DNA from 2 places in the Agromyces sp. NPDC057865 genome. Region 2 is predicted to be linked to the other one. Evidence: predicted binding sites of a transcription regulator. Region 2 holds the regulator's gene; the other holds the start of a gene.
The links. Region 2 encodes HspR, which represses chaperone genes until heat shock. Its sites were predicted from a motif close to AAGTTGAGTCNNNNNGACTCAACTT; they were not measured.
Positions count from the first base shown of each region.

Region 1: a site for HspR is predicted at 12,347-12,371, ahead of ACFVN5_RS05550 (Hsp20/alpha crystallin family protein). Genes of this name have one in related genera too.

Region 1 covers NZ_JBHVMJ010000001.1:1,162,946-1,178,985, forward strand. The annotation lists gene ACFVN5_RS05490 (group 1 truncated hemoglobin) at 1-187, shown strand, start outside; gene ACFVN5_RS05495 (globin domain-containing protein) at 192-1,385, shown strand; gene ACFVN5_RS05500 (hypothetical protein) at 1,397-2,107, shown strand; gene ACFVN5_RS05505 (LacI family DNA-binding transcriptional regulator) at 2,191-3,360, opposite strand; gene ACFVN5_RS05510 (alpha-L-rhamnosidase C-terminal domain-containing protein) at 3,510-6,479, shown strand; gene ACFVN5_RS05515 (DUF4397 domain-containing protein) at 7,488-8,318, shown strand; gene ACFVN5_RS05520 (class F sortase) at 8,393-9,019, shown strand; gene ACFVN5_RS05525 (RNA polymerase sigma factor) at 9,131-9,700, shown strand; gene ACFVN5_RS05530 (anti-sigma factor domain-containing protein) at 9,681-10,472, shown strand; gene ACFVN5_RS05535 (hypothetical protein) at 10,535-10,753, opposite strand; gene ACFVN5_RS05540 (hypothetical protein) at 10,871-11,281, shown strand; gene ACFVN5_RS05545 (hypothetical protein) at 11,340-11,747, opposite strand; gene ACFVN5_RS05550 (Hsp20/alpha crystallin family protein) at 11,871-12,305, opposite strand; gene ACFVN5_RS05555 (alpha/beta fold hydrolase) at 12,604-13,437, shown strand; gene ACFVN5_RS05560 (cupin domain-containing protein) at 13,522-13,872, shown strand; gene ACFVN5_RS05565 (glycosyltransferase) at 14,530-16,040, shown strand, end outside.
Region 2 covers NZ_JBHVMJ010000001.1:577,780-593,819, reverse strand. The annotation lists gene ACFVN5_RS02720 (GAP family protein) at 1-45, opposite strand, end outside; gene ACFVN5_RS02715 (SulP family inorganic anion transporter) at 125-1,786, opposite strand; gene ACFVN5_RS02710 (ion channel protein) at 1,809-3,182, opposite strand; gene ACFVN5_RS02705 (mechanosensitive ion channel family protein) at 3,179-4,003, opposite strand; gene ACFVN5_RS02700 (SHOCT domain-containing protein) at 4,215-4,613, shown strand; gene ACFVN5_RS02695 (hypothetical protein) at 4,674-5,078, opposite strand; gene ACFVN5_RS02690 (hypothetical protein) at 5,174-6,364, opposite strand; gene ACFVN5_RS02685 (DUF2017 family protein) at 6,506-7,000, opposite strand; gene clpS (ATP-dependent Clp protease adapter ClpS) at 6,997-7,287, opposite strand; gene ACFVN5_RS02675 (DUF817 domain-containing protein) at 7,284-8,291, opposite strand; gene ACFVN5_RS02670 (class I SAM-dependent methyltransferase) at 8,288-9,418, opposite strand; gene ACFVN5_RS02665 (hypothetical protein) at 9,489-10,196, shown strand; gene ACFVN5_RS02660 (alkyl/aryl-sulfatase) at 10,230-12,101, opposite strand; gene ACFVN5_RS02655 (heat shock protein transcriptional repressor HspR) at 12,188-12,604, opposite strand; gene ACFVN5_RS02650 (DnaJ C-terminal domain-containing protein) at 12,601-13,602, opposite strand; gene ACFVN5_RS02645 (nucleotide exchange factor GrpE) at 13,733-14,347, opposite strand; gene dnaK (molecular chaperone DnaK) at 14,350-16,040, opposite strand, start outside.

The DNA.
Region 1 (16,040 bases), 590 kb from region 2:
CGGCCGTCAGCTGCGTACCGTCCACCAGGGCAAGGGCATCTCGACCGATGCCTTCACCGCCGTCGCGGGTCACCTCGTGACCGCACTCACCGAGGCCGGCGTCGAGCCCGCGATCATCGACCGCACGGTGACTGCGGTCGCCGGCACGGCACCCGACATCATCGAGATCGACACGGCGGCCGGGTGACGCGGTGGACACCGCTGCGCTGAAGCGGACGTGGGCGGCGGCGGAGAGCCTCGGCGACGAGGTGCCGCTGTTCTTCTACTCGCACCTGTTCCTGTCGCACCCCGAGCTGCGGGGCATGTTCCCCGTCTCGATGGCGACCCAACGCGATCGTCTTGTCGGCGCGCTCGGCCGGATCGTGTCCAGCGTCGACGAGCTCGGCGAGGTGGTCGGGTTCATCGAACAGCTCGGTCGCGACCACCGGCGCTTCGAGGTCATCGCGGCCCACTACAACGCGGTCGGGGCCTCCCTCCTCGCCACGCTCAAGCACTTCCTCGGCGACGGGTGGACCGACGAGGTCGCGGCCGACTGGGCCGAGGCCTACGGGGTGATCGCCACGGTCATGGTCCAGGCAGCCGAGGCTTCCGAGTCGACCAGCCCCGCCTCCTGGGCCGGGCACGTGACCGCGGTGGATCGTCGGGGGATGGACCTCGCGGTCATCCAGGTCCGCCCCGAACCGCAGCTGGCTTTCGTGCCGGGCCAATCCGTCGCGGTGGAGATCCCGTCGCGGCCTCGGCTGTGGCGCTACCTCAGCCCGGCGAACGCGCCGCGTGCCGACGGCACCCTCGAGTTCCACGTCCAGATGGTCCCCGGCGGCCAGGTCAGCAGCAGCATGGTGCGCCACCTCGAAGCCGGCGAGACCGTGCGCATCGGAGCCCCCGTCGGTCAGGAGCTGACCCTCGACGAGGACGAGCGTCGGCGCGACCTGATCATGGTCGCCGGAGGAACCGGCCTGGCCCCGCTGCGGTCGCACCTGGAACGGATCGACCAGGACTGGCAGGCGACCGGCCAGGCTCCGCAGGTCCACCTGTTCCACGGTGCGCGCCTGCCCTGGAACCTGTACGAGAACCGGCTGTTGAAGAACCTGTCCACCCGCCCGTGGTTCACCTACACGCCGGTGGTCTCCGACGACCCCAGCTATCCGGGCCGCAAGGGCCTGGTGGGGGATGCCGCGGCGGAGAGCGGCTCGCTGCACGGACGTCTCGCGCTGGTGTGCGGATCGCCCGAGATGGTGCGCCACACGGTCTCCCGGCTCCGCGCCGGAGGGATCGCGCGGTCGGACATCCGGTTCGAGCAGTTCGCAACCCTCGACGAAGACAGCCACGAACTTCACCACCACACCCATGAACCGGAGCCGGCTGGGCTGCCGGGGAGCGAATAGGGGTACCACGCATGTCGCTGAACGAGATCGACCCCGACAACATCGCCGATTCGGGCACGGGGCCCGAGCACGACCTGGCCGTCGCGGTGAGCCACCTCCCCGACCCCCATTCGGTGGAGTTCACCATGAAGATCCGGGGCGGCGCCTACGACCGCCTCGAGGTCGACAACTTCATGCGCGACCTCGCGACCGCGATCTCCGAGGTCAAGGCGGCTGCGGCCAGCACTCGGCAGGAGCTCGCCGAGCTGCGAGCCGCGAAGGCGACCACCGGAGCGTCCGGCCCCGCCTCGGACGACGAGATCACGGCCGGAGCAGTCGGGTTGCTCACCCAGGCCCAGCTGATCGCCGACAAGGCCGTGGCCGACGCCGAGCAGTACGCCCGCGACCTCGTGCTCACCGCTCGCAACCAGTACCGCGAGATCCTCGAGCGCGCCGAGACCACGGCCAGCCAGGCTGCAACGGCGACGGTCCCCGCGGAACACGGTGCGCTGGTTCCCGAGATCGAGTACGTCCGCACCTATGCGCAGGTCGCCCAGGTGCAGCTGCGCTCGGTCCTCGACGCGCTCACCGAACAGGTCGATCGCCTCGGCAGCCTGCCCCAGCCCTCGCCCGATGCGGTTGCGCCGGCGGAGGACGCCTCCGACGAAGACGCCGACGACGAGGGCCCGACTGGCGAGCCCGAGTGGCAGCCCGCGCCGGCGCGGTCGGAGGCCGCCGAGTAGCACCGGGCGCAGTCGAAGCGCTGCCCCGACGCCACCCGGAGCCTGTCCGCCGGCGGCAGGCTGATGCACGCTCGTAGTGCGCGTCAGCCCGTGGCCCCACCTCGGAGCGTGGAGGCGCGTGACACGAGCTGCGGCTCGAAGAGGATGTGCCGGCTCGGAGTATCCGGCAACTCGCCGGGACGAGCCGACGCGACCAGCTCCATCTCCTCGAAGAGCAACTCCACCGCGGCAACACCGAGTGATTCGGCCGAGACACGGACCGACGACAGGGGTACGGCAGTCGAGGCGGCGAACTCGATGTCGTCGTAGCCGATGACGGCCACGTCGGAAGGGATCCGAATGTCGGTGTGCACCGCGAGATGCTGGATGACGCCGATCGCAAGGAGATCATTCGCGCAGAACAGTGCGTCTGGGCGGGCCGACTCGGCTCGCGCCGCGATGTCCGCGGCGACAGCAGCACCCGCACCGACGCTGCGTTCCGGGACCTGGATGACCTCGAACGTTGCGCCGCGCTGCTCATCCATCGCTCTCAACGCCCCCTGGAGGCGGTCGCTCATCTGCCTCAGCTCGGGCGAGGTGGTCACGAAGGCGACCCTTCGGCATCCGATCTCGAGCAGGTGCGAGACGGCCAGGTATCCGCCGAGGATGCCGTCGGCCGACGAGGAGGCCAAGGAGTCGCTGGTCGCGAGCCGTGCGCTGAGCACGCTGGGAGTGCCCCGACGTTTCAGCTCGAGGAGGTCCGTCTCGATCTCGCCGACCGGGGCGATGATGAGCCCGCTCACACGTTGCATCTCGAAGAGCTCGATGTAGCTGCGCTCCCGATCCGTCGATTCCGTGTCGTTCGCCATGAGCACGTGCATGCCCCGGGCGGCCACCTCGCGCTCGATCGCGTTGGCGATCCCCGGCGTGAACGCACTCATGAGCTCGAACGCGATGTAGCCGACGACGGGGTTGGTGCCGGCACGAAGGCGCCGAGCGGCGTCGTTCGGCACGAATCCGAGATCCCGGATGGCACGGCGGATGCGATCCCGAGTGTCGTCGGAGAGGCGGGCGGGCCGATTGAAGTAGTTCGACACCGTCGAAGGCGACACGTTGGCCGCGGCAGCGACGTCCTTCACGGTGACCTTGCCCACGTGGATATCTTCGCTGAAATCCAGGAATGTGACCGCACAATTCGATGAGAGCGGTACCACGATGCAACCAGTGAGGCAGTGGGTCTGAAATTCAGTGGACCCATTGGTAAATCGTTGCAATTGCCCTACAGTGACCTGAACGGGATGAATCGATTCACCCCATGTTCACGATTACGGCTCAAAGGAGAGAAATGCGATCGAACAGCGCGGCGTCTCGGGCGAGGAGCGAGACGCCTCCCACCACAACCCGGCGATTCACACGAACGTGCATGGCGGCGAGCGTCGTCGCTGCCCTGGCGCTCACCTCCCTCGCCGTGCTGCCGGCACAGGCGGAGGAGGAGCAGGCATGGCAGGACGAGGTCCTCGGAACCGGCGAGTCCACCCTGCGCCCCGAGGTCGTCGCCGGGTCGTTCGGCAATGTGACGAATGCCGAGGCGCTCGTCGCCGGCGGCAGCGGGTCGGCCACCCTCAGCTGGGACGGCACGGGACTCGCTCCCTACGTGATCCTGGACTACGGACCGGTGGTCGGCGGCCTGCCGTACTTCACGGTGGACTCGTCGTCGGGCACCGTCGGTGTCCGCACGGCGTACAGCGAGAGCTTCAATTACATCAGCCGCAAGAACGAGTCGCAGCTCGTCAAGCCGGCTGCGGCCGGCTCCGAGACCGTCTACGTGACGAACACGACGCAGATGACGGTGGGGCAGTCGCTGCTCATCGGAACCGGCGCGGACCAGGAGTCCGCGACGATCGTGAGCATCGGACTCGCGGCGGTCTCCACGACAGCGTTCGCGCCGATCGCGCCCGGCGCCACCAACGTCGAGGTGACGACGACGAACAACTTCCCCGTCGGCGCCGAACTGCTCATCGGCACGGGGTCCAGCCAGCAGGCGGTCACCATCACCGCGGTCGGCAGGACCTCGAGCCAGACGACGCTCGCCGCCGCCGCCGTTGCGGGCGCGACCAACATCAAGGTGGCCTCGACCACCGGCCGTCAGGTCGGCGATGTCCTCGACGTCGGCGGCGAGAACGTCACGGTGACGAGTGTCGGCACGGCCGGCGCCGCCGGCACGGGTCTCGGAATCACGGCGCTGTCCGCCGATCGCGCCGCCGCGACGCCGGTCGTCTTCCACGGAACGGGACTGTCGTTCGCCCCGGCCGTCACCGCGGGCTTCGATGCCGGCACGACGCTGCGCAACCCTCGCACGGGTGTCACCGTCAGCCCGCTCGCGAAGGACCACGCCACCGACAGCGCCGTCGTCAGCTCCCCCGGAAACGTCGTCGGCGACAACGCCGGATACCTCGGGACCGGCGTCGGCTCGCCTCGCAACCGCGTGACGCAGGTGACCGGCGCAGGCACCTACACCACCCCGGCGAACGCGCTGCAGGGCGGCATCCGGTTCCACGCGGTGACCCTGACCACGCCCGGGACCGTCACCATCTCCGATGTCGGCGTGGAGTCGAAGTTCCCGAACTACGGCCCCGACGACTACCAGGGCTGGTTCCTGTCGAGCGACGAGGTGCTGAACGACATCTGGTACACCGGCGCGTACACCGTCGACACCAACATGGTGCCGACCGGAGCCCAGAACAACAGCACGTTCCCGGTCATCCTCGACGGCGCGAAGCGCGACCGCCGGATCTGGGCGGGCGACCTGTTCAACGCAGGTCGGTCGACGTACACGGCGTTCGGGTACGGCCCGAAGGGATCGGAGTACATCGAGAACTCGATCGGCGTGCTGGGGTCGCGCCAGGCCGCCAACGGGTCCGTCCCCGGCGAGTCGGCCAACTGGACCTCGGTCCCGGCGGTCGCCCAGTTCTACTCGACCGCGTACTCGATCTACTTCCCGGTCGGCCTCGTCGACAGCTACCGCTACACGGGAGACCTCGACTTCGCGATCTCGCAGTACAGCAGGCTCAAGGCGCAGATGAACTACAACCTCGGCCTGGCCAACGCGGACGGCCTGATCGTGACGACGTCGGGCAGCGACGGTCGCGACTGGGACTTCTACGACGGCGGTCGTGCGGGAACAGTGACCGCGACGAACGTGCTCTACTACCACGCGCTCACGGAAGCGGCGTGGCTGGCGGGCCACATGATCGAGAACGACCCCGGCAACGCGGACGCGACGGTCTGGGCCGCCGACGAGGCGGCATGGGAGGCTCGCGCCACCCAGGTGAAGGCCTCGATCAACGCGACCCTCTTCGACCCCGTGCGTGGCGTCTACAAGATGTCGAACGTCGACACGGGCAACAAGTCGGGCAACGCCGTGCCGCAGGACGCGAACTCGATGGCCGTGCTGTGGGGCGTCGCGCCCGAGGACAAGGTCTCGGGCATCCTCGATTGGATGAAGAACAACCTGTGGGGCGACCAGGGCCCCCAGCCGTTCTCGCCCGAGGCGAACAACTCGACGCTCATTAGCACGCACATCTCCGGATTCGAGCTCGCTGCTCGGTACGAGTCCGGCAACACCGATGACGCCCTCGCCCTCACCAAGAACCTCTGGGCGAGGATGGCGAACCCGGACGACCCGTTCTACACCGGGGCGTTCTGGGAGAACCACCAGCAGAACGGCGACCTCACCGACGCGAACAAGAGCCTCGCGCACAGCTGGGCGAGCGGTCCGACGTGGAACATGTCCGCCTACCTGCTGGGCGTGAAGCCGGTCGAGCCCGGGTTCGAGACCTGGACGGTCAAGCCGCACCTGTCGGACCTCGAGTGGAGCGAAGGTCGAGTGCCGACGCCGAACGGCGACATCGACGTCAAGTGGACGCAGGACGACGCGAAGGTCATCGACCTCGACGTGACGGTTCCCGAGGGCACCAGTGGCGAAGTCTGGGTGCCCTTGGCATCCGAGGACAGCGTCAGCATCGGCTCCGAAGGCGCGACCTTCACGGGTCGTGAGGACGGCTACGACGTCTACGAAGTGGCCGAGGGCGGGGACTACTCGTTCACGTCCGCGGTCACGATCACGGCGGACACGCCCGTCATCGAGGGCGACCTCAATGTCGGCGGGACACTGAAGGTGACGGGCGACTGGTCGCCGGGCAACGCCGAGCTCACCTACAACTGGTACCGGATCGGCGCGCCGACCCCCATCCAGTCCGGTCCCTCGGACAGCTACGTGCTGACCGACAAGGACAAGAACCGCCGGATCTTCGTGGAGGTGACGGGGTCCTTCGGGACGCTCGATCCGCTGACGGTCCGGAGTGCGACCACCGACAAGGTGGCCAAGGGATAGGTCTGTCTGGCCTGATCCCAACGCGGAGTGGGTCCTCCCTCGGGAGGACCCACTTCGCGTCTCCCGGGAAGTCCCTCGGCCTGCGAAGGCTCGGATCGATGTCGGTCGGGTCGCGTCGAGGATCGACGACCTCGTGAGCTGCGCCCGCGATTGCCTGCTTCGTCTCTCCGTTGCGCGCTGACGAGTCGTGGGCGGGCGGATTTGTCAAGGGGCGAGTCGCCAGGCTCCTCGTGGCGTTTCATTGGGCTGCTTGCGACCGGCGGAGCTCCTGGGCGCATCGGCGGAGTGGAGGCAGGAATGGCTGCAGGATCAACGACCTCGTACGTCGTAGGCGTGGTCGCCGCGATGTTGGCGGTCGCAGCGTGCGCGGGCGCCGCCGTCCTGGTGAACCTTCCGGATGTCGTCTCAGCCTTCGGGATTCCCGGATGGGTCTCCGTCTTCGTGAGCGCGGCAGCCGTCGTGCTCGCGGTACTGGTGACCGCCGTGGGGGTGTTCGCAGGGATTCCGCGTCGATGGTGAGAGTGACGGCCGCAGGCGGTGGTCGACCCTGAGCGCACGAGGCGATAGCGAGTGGCTGGGAAGTCAAGGGGGACTCCTGCGATTTCGCGTATCCGTACCAGCGATGTCGGATGGTCTCAGCCGATCCTAGGGGCATCGGCGAGATGTCGGCCCGTCCGCCGCAGTCGCTTGGGGGCGAACGCGTTGAGGGACGGGCCGGCACACCAAGCGAATGCAGCGGTCGTGCACGCGACTCCACCGACCGTGCGCAGCCACCCGTCTCCGCTCGTGAGGAAGCGACGGCGACTGCGAGCGCTCTGATGTGCACGCGAGATTCTTCACGACGGATGCCTCCGGTCGAGGTCAGCCGGAGGCGTCCGTCGTCCGGCCACGGTGTCCGCTATCGAGGAATCCGCCTGCCACTGCATCCGATCGCCACCTCCCTGCGGAAGGAGATGGTGAACGGAACTTCGGATGCTCCGCCTAGCGGGGCCGAGACCTGGAGGAATCATGAACACGATCATGGTCGGCATCGGAGCTGGGGCGCTCCTGGCCCTGGGAGCCGCGGTACCGGCGGACGCGGCGGAGGGCACGGCGATGTTGTCGGTGCTCCACGGCGTGCCCGACCTCACCGTCGATGTGTACGTGAACGGCGAACTGACGCTCGACGACTTCGAGCCCGGTGATCTCGCCGGCCCACTCGAGCTGCCGGCCGGCACCTATACCGTTGCGATCACCGCGTCGGATGCCCCCGACGCCTCGCAACCGGCGATCGGGCCCGTCGATCTCCCGCTCGACGCTGGCGGCGACTACACCGCGGTGGCGCATCTCGACGCGGATGGCGATCCGACCGCGACCCTGTACGCCAACGATGTGTCGGGCATCGCCGCAGGCCAGGGGCGACTCACCGTGCGCCACGTGGCAGCAGCGCCTGCCGTCGACGTGCTCGCCGGAGGTCAGCCCGTGATCACGAACCTGAGCAATCCCGACGAGCAGACGCTCGAGCTCGCGCCCGGCACGGTGTCCGCATCCGTCGCCGCGACCGGGACGACCGAGCCGGTCATCGGACCGGCTGATGTGACCGTCAGCGAGGGAACGCTCACGGTCGTCTACGCCTGGGGCAGCCTGGAGGACGACAATCTCGCGCTGGCCGTGCAGACGGTCACCGGCATGCAGTCGGCACCGGACGGGGTCCCGGCCGGCGCTGCGGGCCTGGTCGCGAGCAACGGTCCCGAGCAGCAGCTGCGGCTGTGGTCGGGGATCGCGTTCGCCGTCGTCGCCGCCGCCATGCTGGCCGTGCTGGTCGTCCGCCGCCGCGTGGTCGCGAAGGCGGAGCGCTGAGCCCGATGCGGGGAGCGGATGTCGCGGTCGCACTCATCGGGTGTTCGGCCGCGGCTTCCGCCGTGCTCGTGTTCATGACGGGACCACGATGGACCTCGGCGGAATCGGGGGCTGAGGTGGCATCCGTGGCCGCCGCTGCTGCGGCTCCGGCCTCCCGGGCCGGGACGAGCGCCGGAGACCTGCCCGATGCCGTCACGGACCCGCTCGATGTGCCCAGGCAGTCGGCGGCGTTGGACGCCCAAGGTCCGGCGCCCGCGTCGCCGACGCGGCTCGAGGTCCCGTCGCTCGGCATCGACGTCAGCGTGCAACCGGTCGGCCTCGACGAGCAGGGCCGCATGGCGCTCATCGACGACCCTGCCGTCGCCGCCTGGTATCAGTACGGACCGGCGCCGGCGAGTGCATCCGGGTCCACGGTGATCGCGGCGCATGTCGACTCGCTCACGTACGACGTGTTGCCGTTCGCGCGACTGCGGGACGCGTCGCCCGGCATGGAGATCGTCGTCACGGATGCCGCGGGAGCGCAGCATCGGTATGCCGTGCAGGGCCGCGGCCTGGTCCCGAAGGACGACGCCGACTGGGATGGGGCCTTCGATCGTTCGGGGCCGGCCCGACTCACGCTCGTCACCTGCGGCGGGGAGTTCGACTACGGCGCGCGTCGCTACCTGTCGAACCTCGTCCTCACCGCGACGCCGACCCGATGAGCGGAGGGATGGATCGCTATGCTGACTGCGGGGGCGCGGGCGACCCGGCGCCTGCCAGGCCGAGCGGAAGCGCCCGCTCTTGACGGTCGACGAAGGGGTGGTCGTCTGGCGGTGAGCACGGCCTTCGACGCGATGGACGATCAGGAGTTGGCGTCCGCGTTCGCAGCTGGCGACGAGCGCGCCTTGCGCGAGGCGTACGCTCGTTGGTCGCCGCTGGTCTTCCGCCTCGCGCTCCGCTCGCTCGGTGAACGCGGGGACGCCGAGGACGTGACCCAGCAGGTGTACATTTCGGCGTGGCGGGCCCGTGCGACGTACGACGCCGAGCGGGCGGCGCTGGGTGCGTGGCTCGTCGGGATCACGAAGCACCGCATCGCCGACGCGCATGAGGCGCGGGCCAAGGCGCGACGACTGCAGGACACACTCGCCGCGGAGGCCTTCGCAGCGGGGGATGCGTTGCCCGATGACGGACTCGCGGAACGGGTGATGGTCGCCGAGGAGCTCGAACGCCTCGAACCGGTGCCCCGGAAGGTGATGCAACTGGCGTTCTACGACGACCTCAGCCACTCGGAGATCGCCGAGGCGATGGGACTGCCGATCGGTACCGTGAAAAGCCATGTTCGACGCAGCCTCATCCGATTGCGCAGACGTTGGGAGGTGGACGATGGACCACATCGCGCCTGAAGATCTCGCCGTGCTCGCGCTTGACGGCGAGGAGCCGACCGGTGAGATGCGTGCCCACCTCGATGCGTGCGAGGAGTGCCGCTCCGAGTTCGAGGCGATGCAGCGGACCGTTTCCTTGGGTCGAGGACTGCGCGGGGCGGACCTCGAGGTGCCGCCGCCGTCCGTGTGGAGCGGCATCCATGCAGAGCTCGACCTGGATCCGGCCCTTGCCGGCGATCCGATTCCCGAGCGTAACCGGCCCGACCTCCAGGCCCAGGTGCGTCCGCTCGCGCCGAAGGTCCAGAACGAGCCGTCCGGCGCCGGGACGTCGCGTCATCGAAATCGAGCCTGGTGGCCGATCGCCGTCGCCGCCGCGGTGACCGGCGTGCTCGTTGGCGTCGGTCTGACGTTCGCGTTCGCCCGGCTCGGTGCCGGCGACACCGACTCCGCTTCGCAGGTGCTCGCGACCGCCCAGCTCGACGCGTTCCCCGGATGGAGCGCCTCCGGCACCGCGACGGTCGAAGCGGACTCCGACGGGAATCGCAGCGTCGTCGTCGATCTCGATGCGACGATCCCGCCGGGCGACGTCCGAGAGGTCTGGCTGATCCGGGCGGACGCGTCGGGCCTCGTCAGCCTCGGCCTCCTCGACGGAGACTCCGGTCGATTCTCGATCCCGCAGAACATCGATCTCGACGAGTACACGCTCGTGGATGTCTCGGCCGAACCGGTCGACGGTCAGCCTGCCCACTCGGGTGATTCGATCGTGCGCGGGGAGCTCACCCGCCGGGCATGAGCCGAGGGCCCGGAAGGAAGGTTCCGAGCCCCCGACGACGTGCCGAGTATCGCCTGCGCCGCTCAGCCGGCGCAGATGCCCCTGGCGGTCTCGTTCTTGCCTTGGCCGCCGAGCGCCTTGACCACGTCTCCGACGTTGGTGAACCCGAGGGCGCCTTCGGTGTTGATCGTCTTGTGCACCTGGCCGAAGCAGGCGACGTCGGCGGGTGCGGCGTTGGCGGCGCCGGCCGCACCGAAGGTGGCGAGCGCGGCGATGAAACCGGTGGCGAGGATGCGCTTCATTGGACTTCCCTTCTGTCGGCGGGCGCGAGTACCACCCGCTACCAGTACTTCCACGGCCGGCGCGGGTTCGGATGCACCTCATCGCGAAAACCGTGAGCCCACGCGTACGCTGGGCTCGTGGGTACCTTCTACTACGGTGACTCCGGAACCCCGATCGGCATCGAAGATCGCGCACTCGCACACGTGAAGGTCGCCGTCACGACGAAGCTGCGCCGCGGCGAGAGCTTCACCTTGTCCTGGCGTCACACCGATGACCAGCCCAGGGGTCGCAGCACCGTCTGGCTCCATCCCTCGATCCCGGTCCGCTTCGTGTTCGATGAACCCGAAGCGCCCGAGATCAACCGAGACTGGCTCGAAGAGCTCATGCGCTCCGCGAACAGCACCGGCGGCATCGAACTCGTGCCCGAGCATCTGGATGCCAGCCCCATTCCGGTCCCCCCTGACCAGCCCGTCCAAGTGGGCGTCGATGTTCAGGAGGTCGCGGCGGAAGCTCGCGACACGGGCGCGTCGTCGACAGTCGTCAGGTAGTGATGGGTGAGCGGCGCTCGAGACTTCCTGCATCGGCGCGGGTCGTGGAACGGCTTGATTACCCTGGTCTGGTTCCGTAGATGAACTCCTCGGCATGGGCGACCGCCTTCTTGAACGAGTCGTTACGGAGTGCGATGGAACCTTCGCCACGGGAACTGTCGCTGGCCGGATCTTCGACGTAACCCGTCAGCCCGGGAGGTCGGAGGACCCAGATGCCTCCGTGTGGTGGAAGGTAGAAGATGGCGAACGAGCGAGCGGATGGGTCGTTCTCCCAGACGGGAACGACCGCGACCGCGGCTCCGGTGTCGACGTTGATCCATTGGGCTCGCGGTCGGGGCTGGTCCTTGTCGTACACGCTCGGATCGAGGAACGGTGCCGTGCCGGATCCCCACTTCTGTTCGAACCGCTCATGGAAGATGGGGAAGAGGGTCCGGTCGTAACGCCGCCACACGTCATGAGCTTGCATCTGTCTCATCTCCTCGACGTGATGAGGCCGCGAGTCAGCTGGATGGCGACTCGGGCGAACGGAGAGTGCGAGAGGCCGCTCCGCCGAACGGCGAAGCGGCTCCTCGATCGTGATGGCGGTTGCTCAGCTCGACGACGCCGAGATCTCGCGCTCGGAGTTCGGCGCGCTCTGCACCTCGACCTTGCGGGGCTTCGCGCGCTCGCTCACCGGGATGACGACGCTCAGCACGCCGTTGTCGTAGTGGGCGCTGATCGCGGCGGTGTCGAGCCCGTCGCCGAGTGTGAGCTGGCGAAGGAACGAGCCGCTCGGTCGCTCGTGGGCGAGCCACTGCACGTCGCTGTCGGAGCGCAGCGTGCGCTCCGCCCGGATCGTGAGCAGCTGGCCGTCGACGTCGACGCCGATCGAGCCGGGGTCCACGCCCGGCAGGTCGGCCGAGAGCACGTAGTGGTCGCCGTCGCGGTGCAGGTCGATGGGCATCACGCGAGGCCCCTGCCTCGAGTCGAGCATGCCCGCAGCGAGGCGGTCGAGCTCACGGAACGGGTCCCAGTACATGGCCATGGCTTTCTCCTCCCTGATGTCGGCCGTTCGGCCGGTTCCAAGAGTTGAGTCGATGTCGCTCAACTACGGCCAGATTAGCACTCTCGGGTAGAGAGTGCCAAGAGAAGATCGCGAGCGGATGCCGCGGATCGACGTGTATTCGCTGGCGTACCGGCGGCGAGTGCGACCCGGATCACCCGGCTCGAGGTTTCCGCGCCGTGGTCTGATCCGGTACCTGTGTATCCGCCCGACCCGATTGCGGTTGGGGCATCGAGGAGGGAGCATCGCTCCCATCGCAACGTGGCGGAGGGATTCGAGAATGGGCACGATCACTGTGGGCGCCGAGAATTCGGCACCGATCGATCTGTACTACGAGGATCAGGGCATCGGACGCGCCGTCGTCTTGCTCCATGGCTGGCCATTCGATGGCCGGTCATGGGAGCCGCAGCTGCATCCCCTGCTCGACGCCGGTTACCGGGTGATCAACTACGACCGTCGCGGGTTCGGTCGTTCGAGCGCTCCCATCACCGGATACGACTTCGACACGCTCAGCGCCGACCTCGACACCGTGATGCGGACGCTCGATCTCACGGATGTCTCGCTGGTCGGCTTCTCACTCGGGACGGGGGAGGTCGCACGGTACATCGGACGCTACGGCACTGATCGGGTTCGGAGCATCGTGTTGATCGAGAGCCTGACCCCCACCTTCGCAAAGGGGCCGGACAACCCGCACGGCGTGGACGCCGCGGGCGTCGACGCGACGCAGCAGGCGATTCTCGCCGACCGCTACGCGTGGCTCACGGGCCTGCTCGGCGACATGCTGAACCTCGACGAGTACCTCGGGAAGCGGGTCAGCGACGAGAACGTGCGCGCGATGTGGTCGGCCGGCGTGGACGCGTCGCCGTGGGCGACGTGGGCCTGCCCCCGCACCTGGCTCGAGGACTTCTCGAGCGACATCCAGAAGATCGACGTGCCCGCGTTGCTGCTGCACGGCACCGCCGACCGCATCCTCGACCTCGAAAACCAAGGTCGGCGCGCCCACGCAGCAATGCCCGATGCCGAGTACATCGAGATCGAGGGTGGGCCGCACGTCGGGTGCGTGACGCATGCCGAGGAGATCAACGGTCACCTGTTGCGTTTCCTCGCGACGTGAGTCGCGGCGGGCCGGTGCTGCCGTATGTATGCGGGGGCAGCGGACCGTGGAAACTCGCGAACGACGACGAAGGGAGACGGAACCATGACCGACGACCCACGCGACGAGCTCACGCAGAAGCTGAAGCGAACCGAGGTGCAACGCGCCGCATCCTCGATTCCCGGCCGGGAGATCGTGCAGGTGCTCACCGAGATCCCCGTCGGAGTCTCTTCTGGCTGGCACCACCACCCCGGGGAAGAGGTGGGCTACATCGTGGGCGGCACGGTTCGGATGGAGATCCGCGACGCCACCACGCTCACGCTGAACGCCGGCGACGGCTTCCTCATCCCGCCGGGCGTGGCGCACAACGCGACCGATCTCGGCCCCGAGGTGGGTCACATGCTCTCGACGTACATCGTCGAGATCGGCGAACCCCTCTCGACGCTCGAGCCATGACCGAAGCCCGCGGCACGGAAGGGACCCTCTCCTCGACGCGGACCTGATGCAGTGCAGCTCAGCCGAACCCTCCAGCTCCATGACGAGCTGACGTAGCAGCCCGGCGAGCTTCTCGACCGTGGGCACCGAAGTGGTGGCCGTACTCGTCGATGAGCGCACGTGGGTCCCGATGCTCCGAGGGTGTCTGTGCCGCGCGCCGACTCGGGTGGATCAGCCACGTCGCCGGATTCGAGTCCTTCGCATTCCAATCCCAAGTCGATGCATCCGATGCACTGAACGAGCCGGAAGGAATTGATGAGGGTGTAGCGCGCATGCTGCGGTGCTGCAAGCCTCGACGCGGATCACATTCGGAGGACAGATGTTCGAACGACTCCTCAGTGTCGTCATCCCCTCGTGGGCACACCATTCCAAGGGACGCTCGCCGCATGTTCGATCGGCTCGTGCTCTGCACTACCGACCGCCTCGAGGTTCACATGCTCGAAGTCGGATTCCTTCGAGCTTCCCGCACTTCGCGAGAACCGTCGGATGCGAGATTCACACCGACGATGGATGTCGGCGCCCCAGGTCGGAACCGATACTCGGCCCAAGAGTCGCTGTTCTTCACGGACCTTGCACAAGCGATCGAAGGTTGCAGAGCCTGAGGGGAGGGGAGCAGCTTTGCGAGTACTGACCGCGCTCGATGGCGTGTACCGTGCCAGAACGATCGTGGAGGCACTGCGCCTCGCCGACGACTTGACCGCTGAAGCCGGGCGAGACGCCCGGGCTTCCACCGTTCGACTGCTGTCGCACGTGGTCAGGGGCGATGACGAGCTCACCGCTGTTGCGTGCATGCATGCACTCGGAAGCGTGCACGACGAACAAGCTGGACGTTGGCTCGTCCGGTTCCTCTCCGATGATCGGGCCTTCGTCCGACAGCACGCGGCATGGGCTCTCGGAGCGGGGCAGCCGCGCGCTGACACCATTGGCGCACTGTTCGAGATGACCACGGCCGGCGGATTCTCGGGAATGCTCGCTCAGCAGACCCTCGAGCGGTGGTCGTCCTCAGCCGCCGACCTGGTGGTGCGAGGTGCCATACACGTCCTGGCCCGCACCGACGAGTCCGAGGCGCGCGCACGTGTGGTGGAGACGATGGGCCTGGTTCCAGGACCGATGCCGATCACGCCACTCGCGGATGTGGCGATGGATGCGAGCGAGTCCGACCCCGTTCGGGCCACCGCGGTTTCGGCATTGGGTCAGCGGCCCCCGTATGCTCGGCTCACCAGTCTTGTCAGGTCGTTCACCGCCACAGATGGATCGCTGGCGGAGGTCGCACGTCTCACGCTCATCGACATGCAACCATCGACCGCGATTCCGCTGCCGCACGATGAAGGACTCACGGTGGCGCAGCTTTTCCTGCATGCCGACATCGATTCGTACTTGAGCTCGGCCGGATCCGGTGATAACGGCGGCATCGCCACACTCCTCGTGAGGTTGGGCGATGCGCTCGCCAGTGATTCTGGTACTGGAGTGGGCCGCGTCCTCACCTTGTCGCGCGGCTCGACGAGCGACGGGATCCGAAGCCTCTCGGCACTGAGCACCGGCCGACCGGGGCACTCCTTGGTGCAGGTTCCCCTGTACCGAGTCGCCGAGTCGGTGGCAGAGGCTTGGCCGATGAGGGCCGCGGTGCGGCTGGGGATTCGACGGATCCTGCAGCACGCGGGCAACGTCGATCTGTTGCATCTCCGGATGGCCGACGTCGGCAGCCTGGCCGCCGCGGATGTCGCCCGTGATCTCGGCATACCGTACGTGTTCACATTGGCCCCCGACCCTCACGCGCTGATCGACTCGCTCGAGGGATCCGGCGCCCTCCGCCGTGACAACTTCGGTCGAGTCGATTTCGCCGAGCATTTCTGGTTCCGGGCGCAGTTGGTGCAACGACTCGCGGCCGGAGCCTCGCGGACGGTGCTCTTTCCGCGACCCCGACTGCACGAGGAACTACGTCGACTCGTTGGGATCGATCTCACCGTGACTCCAGCGCGTCACGCAGTCGTGCCGGAGGGAGTCGATATGAAGGCGATCGACCTGGCGATCGCTGACGTGCGAGCACACGCTGAAGGCGGCGAGCCAGTGCCGGCGATCGCCGAGCTGCGTGCGCTCATTGATGAACTGTCTCCGGAGCGCCGTGGTCT
Region 2 (16,040 bases):
GATCCCGACCGCCAGCGGCAGGATATCTCCGATGACGGATCCCAAGAGTCCCCCTCGTCGACGCCTGCTCAGCGTGCTGATTGCACACTAGCGGTCGGATGCCGCAGGCGGGCGGGAATCCCGCTCAGGGCGTCGGCGCGGCGAGCGCCTGGATCGCCGCGCGGTTCGTGTCGTACACCGGACGGTCTCCGAGCAGGCCGAGCTCGACGAGCCGCCGGCGGGCGTCGGGGCGCACCCGGCTGAAGGCGAGCGCGACGCCCCGCTGCTCGAGCCACGCCAGCAGCGCCTCGAAGCTCTCGGCGCCCGTGACGTCGACGTCGGTCACGGCCTCCATGTCCACCACGAGGTGTCGCACCGGGCCGTTCCCCGCGTGCTCCGCAGCCGTGACCGCGCGCTTCACCGCATCGTCGAACACCGTGCCGTTGGCGAAGAACAGCGGTGCCGCGAGGCGGATCACGATGACGCCCGGTGCCGTCACGGCGCCGCTCGGCGCCTCGTCGAGCAGCGAGTCGGTCGGCTCGCCGCCGGCCTCGAGCACGTCGATCGCCGGGTTCGCGGCCCGCTTCGCGAGGTTGATGAGCGCGAGCACGAACGAGACGAGGATGCCCGGGATCGCGCCGATGAACAGCGTGACGAGGAAGCACGCGGCGCCGACCACGAACTCGAACCGGTCCTGCCGCCAGAGCTGTGCGAAGTCGCGGATGCCGAGCAGCGGCAGGATCGCGACGCCGACGATCGCGCCGATCGCGGGCGAGGGGATGTCGGCGAGCAGCGCCGTGCCGAACAGCAGGAGCAGCAGGGTCCCGGCCGCGAGCACGAGCGAGGGCAGCTGGGTGCGGGAGCCCGCCTGGTCCATGGCGGCGGTGCGCGAGGTCGACGACCCGACGGCGAAGCTGGCGCTCGCCCCGGCGGCGATGTTGCCGAGGCCGAAGGCGAACAGGTCGCGGTTCGGGTCGGTGGCGTACCCGCGCTTCTCGCCGTAGGACCGGGAGACCAGCAGCCCCTCGGCGGTCGTCACGAGCGTCAGCGCGATCGCCGACGGGATGAGCACGAGCCACATCGACCAGTCGATGACCGGCCACGTGATCGCGGGCGGCCCCGCCGGCACCGCGCCGAGCACGTCGACGCCGGCCTGATCGTCGAGGTCGGCGATCACGACGACGATCGTGGCGAGCACGAGCACGACGAGCGCCCACGGCACGACCGGCAGGAAGCGGCGGCCGAGCAGCAGGATCGCGACCGAGACGATCGAGATCGCGAGCGACACGAGGTTGGTCGTGCCGAGCCCGGTCACGAGTCCTGCGACCTTGTCGACGAACTCGCCGCCCGAGTCGATCTGCACCCCGAGCATCTTCGCGATCTGGCTCACGAGGATGTCGAGCGCGAGGCCGCCGACGAAGCCCACGAGGATCGGCTTCGAGAGGAAGTTGGCGAGGAATCCGAGCTTCAGCACCGCGAGCAGCAGGAACAGGATGCCGCAGATGATCGCCTGGGCCATCGCGAGCGTCGCGTAGTCGGCGCTGCCGGCGGTGGCCAGCCCGCCGATCGACGAGGCGACGAGCGCGGCGGCCGCGGCGTCCGGTGACGCGACGAGCTGTCGGCTCGACACGACGAGCGCGTAGACGATCGTCGGCACGATGAGCGCGTAGAGACCGGCCGTGGCGGGCAGGCCGGCGATCTGCGCGTAGCCGATGTTCAGGGGGATGGCGATGGCGAGGAGCGTGACGCCGGCGGTGAGTTCGCGAACCAGGTTCCGGCGGCTCAGGCCCGCCAGCGGCTTCTGCATCGGCCCCCTCCCGGGATCGAATCTAGCCGTTGGCGGCGGGCTTCGGGGCGGCCTCCGTCGGCGGCTCCGGGGGCTGCGGCGGCTCCGCTGCCGGCGGCGCCTTCGGCACGATGCGGAACTCGGGTGCACGCGTGACGAGCAGCCACGCCGGGAGGACGATCACCGTCATCCACGGCAGCACGGCGAGGTCGCCGGTCATCGCGACCGCCACGAAGAGGGAGAGCCACCCGTCGCGGGTCACGACGAGGACGATGCCGAGCACGCCGCACGCGATCCCGAGGCCCATCGACAGCCCGGGGATGAGCGCGACCGCGAGCAGGCCGAATGCCACGCCGATGAACACCGCCGGGAAGACGCGACCGCCGCGGAAGGCCGCACTCGCCGCGACGAGGAGCGCCACGAGCTTCACGGCGACCATGAGCGCGAGGTCGCCCGCCGAGTAGGCCCCCGGATCCTTCAGGAGCTCGCCGATCTGCTCGAGGCCCTTGAACATCGTGATGGGCCCGCCGATGAAGCCGAGGATCCCGAGCACGAGACCGCCGAGGCCCGCGATGAGGATCGGGCTGCGCAACGCGTGGAACGCGCGATGCACCCATGGGAAGGCGTACGCCCCGATCAGGCCGATGACGACGGCCGCGCAGGCGATGAGGATGCCGATCGGCAGGTCGATCGGGTCGACCGTGCCCTCGGGTACGGTGAAGGCCAGCGGCGGCGCGCCGAGCACGTGCATGGTGGTGGCGCCGGCTGCGGCCGACGCGAGGGGCGTGAAGAGCTTGTCCCACAGCGCGCCCCCGCCGCGCACGGCGGCGACGATCCCGGTGAACAGCAGCGCTGCTGCGACCGGTGTGCCGAACAGCGCGCCGATGGTGCCGGCCGCGGCCATGAGCATGGCGAGCTGTGGCGTCACGCGCGGCATGAAGCGCGCCAGCAGGGCGACCGTGAGGCCCACGTTCACCGCGATGATCGGGTTCTCGGGGCCGAGGCTCACGCCGCCCGCGAGGCTGATGAACGTCACGATGAGCAGCCCGGGTATGGCCTTCAGCGGCAGCACGGGCCCGACCAGCTCGGTCGTCGCCGAGTCGGGTCCACCGTGGCCCGGCAGGAACTGCAGCCCGAGTCCGACGAGGAGGCCCACCGTCGTCAGCACGACGATGATCCACCAGCCGTTCGGGTCGACGCCGAGGGCGTCGGGCAGCGTGGTCCAGATCACGTCCTCGAGGGCGCCGGACGCCGTGTCGAGGCTCCACAGCACGAGGGCCGTGATGATGCCGATCAGGAGCGCCGGGATCAGCAGGAGCAGGAGCTGACGTGGCGTGGGAGCCGGCAGCTCGCCCTCGGTCTGCCCGGCGGCGGGCAGCGCCGGTCGCGGCTCGGGTCGGGCGGGCTGGTCGGTCATCGCTCCTCCATCCGCGTCATCGAGGTCGGCAGCTCACTCGTGACGAGCACGTCTGGACCACGATCGGCGAGCGCCGCGGCGAGCGCCTGCACCACCGCTGCGCCGACCGATTGGCTGCGCCCAGGTTCGTGCCACACTTGCACGCGGGCGGTCACGCGTCCAGCACCGATCGTGAGGGCACGCGCCCATGGCGCCTGCTCGACGGGTTCCATGCGCACGCCGTCGACGGATGCCGCGACGCGCTGCAACTCGGCGAGCATCGCCTCGACGCCGAGTCCGCCGAGCGGCGTCCGCACCTCGAGCTCGGTGCGGTTCGCCCCGAACGCGGATCCGTTCACGAACGGGGTGTTCAGGAACGCCGCATTGGGGACGTGCACCGCGCGTCCGTCGAACGACCGCACGATGACGGATCGGCTCGTGAGCTCCTCGACGGTCCCGTCGTAGTCGGGCGTCTCCACCTGGTCGCCGGGTTGCACGGGCTTGCGGGTCTGCAGCACGATGCCCGCCGAGAAGTTGTCGGCGATGCCGCGCAGCACGAGCAGGGCCACGATCGCCACGATGATGACGATCGCGAGCAACGGCTCGAGCGGAGCGCCGAGGAAGCTCAGCGCGACGCCGATGCCGAAGAGCAGCACGACGATGCCCGAGATGCTCGCGATCCGCCGGCCGGTCTCGGCGGAGATCCCCTCCAGCCGGCCCATCAGCGCGAGCACGCCCCTGCGCACGAGCCGCGACAGGATCCAGCCCGCGACGACGGAGAGCAGGGCGAACGTGACATCCCAGGCGCTGAGGGTGGACCAATCGAGGAACTCGCCGCTCACGGGCCCACCATACGGCCTGCGATCCCCGTCGATTCGGCTGACACGACGCGAATTCCCGCTACCCCCGCGGCATCCCTCGCGATATGGTGCCCACGGGAGACACCGAGATCAGGGGGATCGCAGGCTCCAGTCGGGACCAGCGCACCCCGGATGACGGGCGCGACCCGTCGCCGCCCCCAGCGGCGGCATCCGACACTCTGAAAGGGCTCCAATGAGTTTCTGGAACAGCCTGGGCGACATCCTCTGGTGGACCCTGTGGTTCTTCGCGTTCTTCGCCTACCTCTGGGCGGTCATCGCGATCATCACCGACCTCTTCCGCGACCACAAGCTCAACGGCTGGTGGAAGGCCGTCTGGATCATCTTCCTGATCTTCGTGCCGTTCCTCACCGCGCTGGTGTACCTCATCGCCCGCGGCAGCGGCATGGCGGAGCGCGCGCAGAAGGAGGCCCGGCAGGTGCAGGCGGCGACGGACGACTACATCCGCGCGACCGCCGGAGCAGCGAGCCCGTCCGACGAGATCGCCAAGGCGAAGGCACTGCTCGACGCCGGCACGATCTCCCCGGCCGAGTACGACCAGCTCAAGGCCCGGGCGCTCAGCCACGGCGCCTGATCGACGAGCGACGAAGGGGCGGGTGCTTCGGCACCCGCCCCTTCGTCGTCTCGGGCGAACTCAGCTCGCGGCCTTCAGCTCCTTGCCGTGGACGGTGAGCGCGTAGAGGACGAGGATGTCCAGCGTCAGCACGATCAGCGACCACCACGGCTGCACGGGAAGCAGGGCGAGCTGGGAGACGCCGTTGAACGCGACGAGGATGATCGCGACCACCCGCGCCCAGGTGGCGCCGGCGATCAGCGCGAGGCCGACGAGGATGAGCACCACGCCGAACACGAGATGCCACCACCCCCACCCCGCCACATCGAACAGGAGGAGCCCGCCCTCGCCCAGCACGAAGTATGCGCTCCCGGGCATGAGGATGGCGACGAGTCCGTACAGGGCGTCGATCACGCCGGCGATGATGATGACGATCGCCGCGAACCAGCCCCAGCCGACCCATCCGGTCGTTGCAGTGTCTGACATCTGGATCCCCTCTCCGTTCGGCGCGTTCCCCAGTGAACGTGTGCCGATACGCGCATCATCCACCCCGCCGAGCGCGCACGTCAACAGTTTCGTGCTCAGGTGAGCACCGGCGCTCCCGCGGGGTCTCCGACGGCGTCGGGGTCGGGGTCGACGACCGGGCGAGCACCGTCCGCGGGCGTCGCGGAGCGGATCACGCCGGCGTTGCGCAGGAACAGGATGATCCAGCTGAAGATCAGCACGCCGGCCACGAGCTCGACCGCCGTGAGGTTGTAGTAGCCGACCGCGAAGAAGATGCCGAGCAGCACCGTCACGGCGACGTACACGTAGCCGAGGATCACGAACACCTTCGGCATCGAGGGCACCCAGCGCGGCAGCGCGAACACGACGACCGCGTAAACGACGGCCATCCCCGTGGCCACGGTGTTGTGCAGGAGGAAGAACTCGCTCACCGGGAAGATGCCGACGCAGGCGAGGAGCACGCCGATGAGGGCGAGGCTCACGCGCACCAGGTTGCGGTGCCGGAGGTCGAGCGGCGTCGAGGTCGGCAGGCTCGCCGTGCCGTATCGGGCGATGATCGTGACGATCGCGCCCGCGATGATGAGCGTCAGGTTGAACGCGAGCGACGACACGTCGTTGGTGATGCCCAGCGCCGACAGGTTCTTCTGCCACCACTGGGGGTCGCTCGAGCTCAGCATGCTGGCGAGCGCGCCGACGACGAGGAACACCGCCAGCACGAGCGACAGCAGCATCGGGGTGAGCCGCGCCGACGAGAGGAACACCGCGTAGGCGGTCACGGCGAACGCGACGCCCGAGAGCACGGCCGCCGGGAACGTGAAGACGACCGCGCCGATGAAGCTGCGCTCGAGCAGGTCGGCGAGGCCGATCCAGCCGAGGAGCACGATCACGGCGTGCGCCAGCGCGAGCGCCACGATGTCGAACCAGTGCAGGCGGGCGCCCTGCACCTCGAGCCCGTCGTCCACGCGGTCCTGCAGCGACGGTGCCGGCCTGCGGAGCACCACCCGGCCGAGCACGAACGCCACGATGGCCACCACCGCGCCGCCGATCGCGACGAACTGCCCGAGCGAAGCGGGTCCGGCGATCGGGACGTTCCGGCCCCAGAAGAAGATCCAGGCCACGGCCAGGCCGACCAGGAACGCGGCGGCGCCGGCGAGGAGGGCGACGGACTCGAGCGACTCCGCGTTCTCCGCCGGATGCCGCAGCACGCGGCGGATCGAGGTGGACGGCTGCGTGCTGCGCGCGGGGGCGGTGCTGGTCGGAGCGGTCATCGGGGCTTCCCTCCCGCGGCCCCAGGCGGCCGCTGTGGGGATCAGGATGCCAGCCGGATCGCTCGGTGTCACGCATCGGTTGCGGCGATCGTCCGGAATGCCCGGCCCGCGGCATCCGCTCGGTTCGAACCCGCGCGGAGCTCAGGAGTCGGTCGGGTCGAGCACCTCGAGCATCGAGCCCTGCACGAAGCCCGCCCACTCGTAGGCCGCGCGCAGGTAGTCGTCGCGCGTCTCGTCGGCCTCGTCGTCGTCCTCCTCGACGATGCCGACGCGCTCGGCGAGGATGAGCCGCAGGTCGGTGAGGAACGTGAGCCAGCCCCACGCCTCGGACTGGTCGAGCTCGATCTGCACGACGCCCTCGTCGCCGTCGGCCACGGCGGTCGCGTCGCGGACGCGCTGCGCCGCCTGGCGCTTGCCGTCGACGAGGCTCTCGCGCGTGTACCGGCCGAACTCCTGCGACGCCGGCGCGTCCTCGGGGTACGCGTTCGGCAGCAGCCGCCCGAGCGCCGGATCGTCGGCCTCGCCGAGGAGGAGCACCGAGTCGACCTGGTCGGCGAGCTCGGAAAGGAGCATCGCCTCCTCGACCTCGAGCACGATGCGCACGCCCTCGCCGCCGCTGCGCCCGGCGACGATCACGTCTCGGCCCTCGACACCGTGGCCTGCAGGCCGTAGCCGTGCATCGCCTGCACGTGCCGCTCCATGGCCTCGCGATTGCCGGATGCCACGACGGCGCGACCCTCGTGGTGCACCTGCAGCATCAGCTTCTCGGCGACCTCGCGCGGGTACCCGAAGTACGTGCGGAAGACGTACGTCACGTACGTCATGAGGTTGACCGGATCGTCCCAGACGATCGTGCGCCACGGCTGCTCCGACACGTCCTGTGTGGTCGTGTCGGCGTCGAGCTGTTCGAGCGTGGGCGTCACCCGTCCAGCCTTCCACGAGCGCCCGCCCGACGGAACCCGGATGCTGCGACGGCCCGATCGGACGCCGCCGCCGGCGTCCGCGGCGGGTACACGAACGTGACGAGCACCACCGAGATGATCATGAGCAGGAACCACGAGACCAGCTTCGACACCGACACCGGCTGCCATCCGTCGGCCTGGTCGGGGTAGAACCACGCGCCCGCCCAGGTGGCGATGTTCTCGGCGATCCAGATGAAGAGCGCGACCAGCGCGAACGCGAGCAGGAGCGGCATCCGGTACGTGCGACGCCACACGCGGAAGTGCATGACCGTCGGCCACCAGAGCAGCGCGACCGCGGCGAGGAGCACCCAGCGGACGTCGACGATGAAGTGGTGCGTGAAGAAGTTCGCGTAGATCCCGGCCGCGACGACCTCGGTGAGCCAGCGCCGCGGGTAGCGCGTGAAGCCGAGGTCGAACAGCCGGTGCACGCGCACGAGGTAGGAGCCGACGGCGGCGTACATGAACCCCGAGAACAGCGGGACGCCCGCGATGCGCAGCACGCCGCCGTCATCGTAGGCCCACGACCCGACGTCCGTCTTGAAGATCTCCATGACCGTGCCCGTGAGATGGAACAGCACGACGACCCAGAGCTCCCGACCCGTCTCGAGCCGCGTCGCGACCATCACGACCTGGATGAGCACGGCCGCGATCGTGAGCGCGTCGTTCGGCGCGAGGGCCGCGTCGTCGGGGTACCAGAGCCGGGCCGCGACGATCACGGCCAGCAGCGCCGCACCGAAGACGCAGGCCCACGCCTGCTTGGCCCCGAACACGAGGAACTCGATGAGCCCGGCACGTATGCCACGGTGGGACGCGTCGGCGAGCAGGCGGTGCGCCGCGCGATCGATCGCCCGCTCGACCGGGGTGAGCCGCTGCTCGTGCGCGGAGGCCGGGACATCCGCGGCCCGCGCGGGTCGTGCCGGGCGCGTCGCATCGTCGCCCGCGCGGGGGCGCTCGTCGGTGGTCATCCCGGGCGCCGCGAGGCCGTGACGGTGAACTTCGGGTTGCGCGCGACCTGGCGGGTCGACCCCACCGCGCGCTCCAGGAGCGGCCGGTAGCGCAGGTGCGAGTTCCAGACGCACCACAGCTCGCCGCCCGGTGCGAGCACGCGAGCCGCGTCGTCGAACAGGTGCGCTGCGATGCCGGTGTGCAGCGCGGCATCCGAGTGGAACGGCGGGTTGAGCACCACGAGCGCCTCGCTCGCGTCGGGCAGGAGCTCGAGCGCGTCGGCGTGCGTGACGGTCACCCGATCGGCGACGCCGTTCACCTCCGCGGTCTCGCGAGCGGATGCCGCGGCCGCCGCCGAGCGGTCGGTCGCCGTGACGCGCAGTCCTGGGCGCCTGCGGGCGAGCCACGCGGCCACCACGCCCGAGCCGCACGCGAGGTCGACGGCGGACGCGGCATCCGGCACCGCGCCGTCGAGGTGCTCGAGCAGGAACCGCGTGCCGATGTCGATGCCCGTGCCGGCGAACACGCCGCCGTGCGCGACGACCGTGACGCCGACGTCGTCGTGCCGCTCGCCACGCGGCCAGCCCGGCGCCGAGGGCTGCCGCTGGGCCCGCGGGCCGCGCGCCGCGAGCACGCGGGACTTCTGGCGGGCATGCGACACGTCGACGCGCTCGAACCAGGCGCCGAGCACATCGTTCATCGCGAGCGACATGTGCTTGATGCGCCCGCCCGCGACGACGACCACGTCGGATGCCGCGTAGGCGGCCACGAGCCCGGCCAGCTCGTCGAGCCGGTCGAGCGACCGCGGCAGGCGCAGGAGCACGAGGCGCGCGTCGCGGAGCAGGTCGGCGCCGAGCGGAAGCGACCGCACCCGGTCGGCGAGCCCCACGCGCTCGGCGTTGGCGGCGAGCGCCCGCTCCCCGGTGACGAGGTCCTGATGCACGCGGATGCCACGGGCTCCCGCCGCGGCGGCGCCGAGCGCGAGGGCCCCGTAGGCGTCGTCGAGCACCACGACGCCGCCGTCGCCGGCGCCTGCCAGGAGCGGCGTCGACTCGTCGAGGATCAGGCGGTCCGCGGCATCCGACGCCTCGAGCCCATGCCCCTCGACGTCGGGGTGGCGACGCAGCAGGGCGAAGTCCAGGACCATGGTGAAAGGCTACGCGTGGCGGGTCAACCCGAGTGCGGCTCCCGGTTCGGTTTGCTACCCTCGTGCCCGCATGCCAGCAGCAGGGCGACCGGTTCAGGGGGAGCGGCGCGCGGCGAGGATCCACGCCGCGGGCCTCGAGCACCGTGCCCGGATCGGCCGCCGCCTCGCGCCGCTCGCCGCCGCGATCGCCGTGCTCTCGCTCGGGCTGACCTACGCGCTCACGCCCCCGGCGCCCGCGGCCTCGGAGCCGCCCGGCGCGGGGGAGGCGTTCTCTGGCGCGACGCAGACCGTGAGCGTGGCCGGCGACGTCGCCGCTCCCGACGTATCGCACGAGTCCTACGTCACGACGACCGGCCCTGAGACACTCGTCGAGTCGGGCACGAACCACGACTGGGCCGAGCTCGTGCTCATCTACGGCGACTTCCCGATCACGCAGGCGAACATCGACGTGATGCTGCGATGGATGCGGCAGGAGAACGGTCCCGACAACTGGTGGAACCGCAACAACCCGCTGAACAACGGCAACGGCTCGGGGGGCGGATCCGGCCTCGGCAGCTACGCGACCCTCTCGATCGCGGCCGAGTACGCCGCCGACAGCCTGCGGCGGTACTCGTTCTACGACGCGATCGAGGCCTCGCTCGAAGCGGGGAACGACGCGAACGCCACGGCGCAGGCGATCTGGGCGTCGCCGTGGGCGGGGAGCCACTACGGGTACGGCTCGCACTGGTCGACGGCGCCCGTGAAGGTGATCACGGCGCCCGAGTCGGCCTGGGGCTGACCCGAGCGCCGTGACATGACCCGGCTCGGCGCGCTAGGGCACCACGATGTCGAACGACGGATCGCCCTGGTCGAGCACGTCGATCAGCCGACGCAGGATGTCGAGGTCGCCGTCCACCTCGATGCCCTCGGGTGACAGGTCGCCGCCGGCGAGCCGGAGCAGGCGCGGCTTGTCGAGCGTCAGGTGCAGCGCGGCATCCGGCGCCGGTTCGCGCTCGACGTAGACCAGCACACCGTTGCGCAGCGTGAGGTGGAAGCTGCGGCCCAGGTCGGTGAGGGTGAGGTCGAGCGCCAGGTCCAGGTCCCACGCCCGCGGACCGTCGACGCGGATCGCGACCGCGTCGAACAGCTGCTCGGGGGTGAGCTGGGCGAGGATCGCCGGTGCGGCGGTCGAGGTGGGGGTACCGAAGTTGCCCTCGCGGAGCTCGGTCGCACCGGAGAGGAAGAAGTTCCGCCAGGTGCCGTTCTCCGCCCCGTAACCGAGCTGCTCGAGCGTGTCCGCGTAGAGGGCCCGCGCACCCTCGTGCGCGGCATCCGCGAACACCGCATGGTCGAGCAGGGTCGCCGCCCATCGATAGTCGGCCGCGTCGAACGCCGCCTGCGCGAGCTCGACGACGCGGTCGATGCCGCCGATGGCGTCCACGTACCGTTCCGCGAGCGCCTGCGGCGGGTGCGGCCAGAGACGCGCGGGGTTGCCGTCGAACCAGCCCATGTACCGCTGGTAGATCGCCTTCACGTCGTGGTTGACCGAGCCGTAGTAGCCGCGGGCGTTCCAGGCGTTCTCGAGTGCGGGCGGGAGCTCGAACGCCTCGCCGATCTCGGCGCCGGTGAGGCCCTGGTTGAGCATGCGGAGCGTCTGATCGTGCAGGTAGGCGTAGAGGTCGCGCTGCGTGGACAGGAACCGCACGAGCTCGTCGTTGCCCCAGGTCGGCCAGTGGTGGGAGGCGAACACGACCTCGGCGCGGTCGCCATAGCGCTCGATCGCCTCGGTGAGGTACTGCGACCAGACGTGGGGATCGCGCACGAGCGCTCCCCGCAGCGTGAGCAGGTTGTGCAGCGTGTGCGTGGCGTTCTCGGCCATGCACAGCGCCTTGAAGCCCGGAAGGTAGAAGTGCATCTCCGACGGCGCCTCGGTACCGGGCGCCATCTGGAACTCGATCTCCACACCGTCGATCACGTGCGTCTCGCCGGTTTCGCGGATGTCGAGCGTCGGCACGATCATCCCGGGCTGGCCGGTCGAGGTGGTCTGGCCGAGGCCCGCGCCGACCTGGCCCTTGGGTCCGCGGTCGAGCCGCGCGCCGTACATGTACCCGGCACGGCGGCCCATCGCGACGCCGGCGTACACGTTCTCGGCGACCGCGTGCTCGACGAAGCCCTCGGGCGCGATGACCTGTACGTCGCCGGCGTCGACCTGTTCCTGCGTCACCATCCCGAGCACGCCGCCGAAGTGGTCGATGTGGCTGTGCGTGTGGATCACCGCGACGATGGGGAGATCGCCACGGTGCCGGCGATACAGGGCCAGCGCCGCGGCTCCGGTCTCCTTCGAGATGAGCGGATCGACGACGATCACGCCCGTGTCGCCCTCGATGAAGGACGTGACCGACAGGTCGAGCCCGCGGACCTGGTAGAGGCCGGGAACGACCTCGTAGAGGCCGTGCTTCGCGACGAGCTTGGACTGGCGCCACAGGCTCGGATGCACCGACGTCGGCGCGTCCCCGTCGACGAAGTCGAACGACGAGGCATCCCACACGACCGTGCCGCCCTCGTCGCGCACGGCCGGATCGTCGAGCGTGCCGACGAAGCCCCGATCGGCCGCCGCGAAGTCGGCGTCATCGTCGAACGGCAACGCCGCCAGCGCCGCCTGGTTCGCCGCCGTGACGGCCTCGGACGGTTCGCGCTGTTCCATGTGTGCTCCTTCCCCCGGGGAGGTCCCCCGGAGCGAGCCTCGCGCACGACCGTCGGGGGCGCAAGGAAACAGCAGGAGGTCGAGGACTACTCGCGGTCGAGCGGCCGCCACACGACGAGGGCGTTCTCGCGGCGCATCCGAGTGCCGGTGCGGAGCGACACGATGTCGCCCGCGGATCCGGCGGCGAAGACCCGGCGGCCGGGCCGGTTGAGCATCTCGTCGGCGAGCGCGGCCTCGAGCTCGCGCACGCGGGCCCGCAGGCCCTGCACCTCGTCCTCGAGGCCGAGCACGCGACGGATGCCCTCGAGGCTCACGCCCTCGCTCGAGAGCTGCGCGATCTCGCGCAGCTGCATGACGTCGCGCATCGAGTACCGCCGCGACTTGCCCGCCGTGCGGGTCGGCGAGACGAGCCCCATGCGGTCGTACTGCCGCAGCGTCTGCGGGTGCATCCCGGCGAGGTCGGCCGCCACCGAGATCACGAACAGCGGGCTCGACTCGTTCATCGCTGGCTCCTCGCCTTCGCGAGCAGCTCCTCACGCGGGTCCTCGTCGGGCAGGAGCGCCGCGAACTCCTCGAGCTTCTCGCTGGCGTCCTTCGAGAGGTGCGACGGCACGGCCACCTGCACGACGGCGAGCAGGTCGCCCGTGCCCTTCTTCGTCTCGACGCCGCGACCCTTCACGCGCAGCACGCGTCCGCTCGGGGTGCCTGGCGCGACCCGGAGCTTCACGGGTTCGCCGCCGAGCGTGGGCACCTGGATGGTGGCGCCGAGCGTCGCCTCGGCGAACGTGACCGGCACGGTCACGCGCAGGTTGAGGCCGTCGCGCTCGAACACCGGGTGCTTGCGCACGTTCACGGTGAGGATGAGGTCGCCGGACTCGCCGCCGTCGGGCGACGGGTGGCCCTTGCCGGGCAGCTTGATCTTCTGGCCGTCGGCCACGCCCGCGGGGATGCGCACCGTGATCGGCTTGCCCTCGGCGGTCTGCAGCGTGATCTGGTCGCCCTTGGTGGCGGTGATGAAGTCGAGCGTGGTCGACGCGGTGACGTCGCGGCCCTTCGTGGGGCCGCCGAAGCCGCGGTAGCCGCCGCTCGGCGTGCCGAAGCGGCCGCCGCCGAACAGGCCCCCGAGCAGGTCGTCGTAGTCGCCGCCCTGCTGGAACGTGTAGCGCGTGCCGCCGCCGGCGCCCCCCGGGCCGCCGAACATGCCGCCGAACACGTCCTCGAAGCCGCCCGCACCGCCGGCGCCCGGAGCCGTGAACCGCGCGCCCGTGCCCATGGCCCGGATCGCGTCGTACTCCTTGCGCTCCTCGGGATCGGCGAGCACGGAGTGCGCCTCGCTGATCTCCTTGAAGCGCGCCTCGGCCGCGGCGTCGCCCGGGTTCTGGTCGGGGTGGTACTTGCGCGCGAGCTTGCGGTACGCCTTCTTGATGTCGCCGTCGCTCGCGTCCTTGGAGACGCCGAGCACCTGGTAGAAGTCCTTGTCGAACCAATCCTGGCTGGCCATCGGCACCTCCTCTTCTGAGTCTGTCTGATGAACCGGTGGTCGAGGAGCGCCCGGCTGAGCCGGACGCGTATCGAGACCTCTGAGCGTCTCGATACGCGTCGCCTTCGGCGGCGCTACTCGACGACCGGGATCACTCCTGCGGCGTCTTGACGACGACCTTCGCCGCACGCAGCAGCGTGCCGCCGAGCAGGTATCCCGTCTCGACGACGTCGCCGACCGTGTCGGTGTCGACCTCGTCGGACGGCTGCTGGAAGATCGCCTCGTGCCGCGTCGGGTCGAACGGCTCGCCGACCTCGCCGAACGGGGTCAGCCCGAGCTTCTCGACCGCCGCGCGGAGCTTCGCCGCGATGGTCGCGAAGGGCGCGTCGCCCTCGAGGTCGCCGTGCTTCTCGGCCCGGTCGAGGTCGTCGAGCACGGGCAGCAGCACGGACACCGCCGCGCCGACCGCACGCTCCCGCTCGACCTCCCGGTTCGCCTCGGTGCGCTTGCGGTAGTTCGCGTACTCGGCGGTGACGCGCTTGAGGTCGGCGAGGTGCTCGTCGCTCGGCTCCTGCACCTCGGCCTGCGCCGCGTTCAGGATGTCGTCGACCGTGAGCACGTCCTCGTCGTCGGGCTCGGCCGATGCGGCATCCGTCGCCTCGGCCTCACCCTCGCCCTCGGGATGCCGAACCGCACCCGTCTCGGGGTCGATCCGCCGCTTGTCGCGGATGATCGGCTCGTCGTGGTCCTGGTTCTCGTCCGTCATGGCTACTTCTTCTCGTCCTCGTCGTCGATGACCTCGGCGTCGACGACGTCCTCGTCGGAGGAGCTGCCGCCGTCGGTGCCGCTGGCGGAGGCGTCCTCACCGGGGTTGCCCGGATTCGCGCCGGCCGGCTGCTGCTGCGAGGAGGCGTAGATCGCCTCGCCGAGCTTGCCCTGCGACTGCGAGAGCTTGTCGAACGCCGACTTCACGGCCGCGTCGTCGTCGCCGGCGAGCGCCGACTTCAGCGCGTCGACGTCGCCCTGCACCTCGGACTTCACGTCCTCGGGGAGCTTGTCGTCGTTGTCCTTGATGAGCTTCTCGATCTGGTAGACGAGCTGCTCGGCCTGGTTGCGCGTCTCGGCGGACTCGCGGCGCTTCTTGTCGTCGGCCGCGTGCTCCTCGGCGTCGCGCACCATGCGCTCGATGTCGTCCTTGGGGAGGCTCGAGCCGCCCGTGATCGTCATCGACTGCTCCTTGCCGGTGCCCTTGTCCTTGGCGGACACGTGCACGATGCCGTTCGCGTCGATGTCGAAGGTGACCTCGATCTGCGGGATGCCGCGGGGTGCCGGGGCGATGCCGGTCAGCTCGAAGGTGCCGAGCGGCTTGTTGTCGCGCGTGAACTCGCGCTCGCCCTGGAAGACCTGGATCGCGACCGACGGCTGGTTGTCGTCGGCGGTCGTGAAGGTCTCGCTGCGCTTGGTGGGGATCGCCGTGTTGCGCTCGATGAGCTTCGTCATGATGCCGCCCTTGGTCTCGATGCCGAGGCTGAGGGGGGTGACGTCGATGAGCAGCACGTCCTTGCGCTCGCCCTTGAGGACGCCCGCCTGGAGGGCGGCGCCCACGGCGACGACCTCATCGGGGTTCACGCCCTTGTTGGGCTCCTTGCCGGTCTCCTGCTTCACGAGCTCGGAGACGGCGGGCATGCGGGTCGAGCCGCCGACGAGCACGACGTGCGCGATGTCGGACACCTTGATGCCGGCCTCGCGGATGACGTCCTCGAAGGGCTTCTTGGTGCGGTCGAGCAGGTCGCTCGTCATGTTCTCGAACTGGGCGCGCGTGAGCGTCTCGTCGAGGTTCGCCGGACCGTTCTCGGTGAGCGAGAGGTAGGGCAGCTGGATGTTCGTGGACATGGAGCTCGAGAGCTCCTTCTTCGCCTGCTCGGCGGCCTCCTTGAGGCGCTGCAGCGCGATGCGGTCCTTCGAGACGTCGACGCCGGTGGTGTCCTTGAAGCGCTTGATCAGCCACTCGACGATGCGCTGGTCCCAGTCGTCGCCGCCGAGGCGGTTGTCACCTGCGGTCGCACGCACCTGGATGGTCGAGAAGTCGTCGTCCTTGCCCACCTCGAGGAGGGAGACGTCGAACGTGCCGCCACCGAGGTCGAAGACCAGGATGAGCTCGTCCTCCTTGCCCTTGTCGAGGCCGTATGCGAGGGCCGCGGCGGTGGGCTCGTTGATGATGCGGAGCACGTTGAGGCCGGCGATCTCGCCCGCCTCCTTCGTGGCCTGGCGCTCGGCGTCGTTGAAGTACGCGGGCACGGTGACGACGGCGTCGGTGACCGTGTCGCCGAGGTACTGCTCGGCGTCGCGCTTCAGCTTCTGCAGGATGCGCGCCGAGATCTCCTGCGGCGTGTACGTCTTGCCGTCGATCTCCTTCGACCAGTCGGTGCCCATGTGGCGCTTCACCGACGCGATGGTGC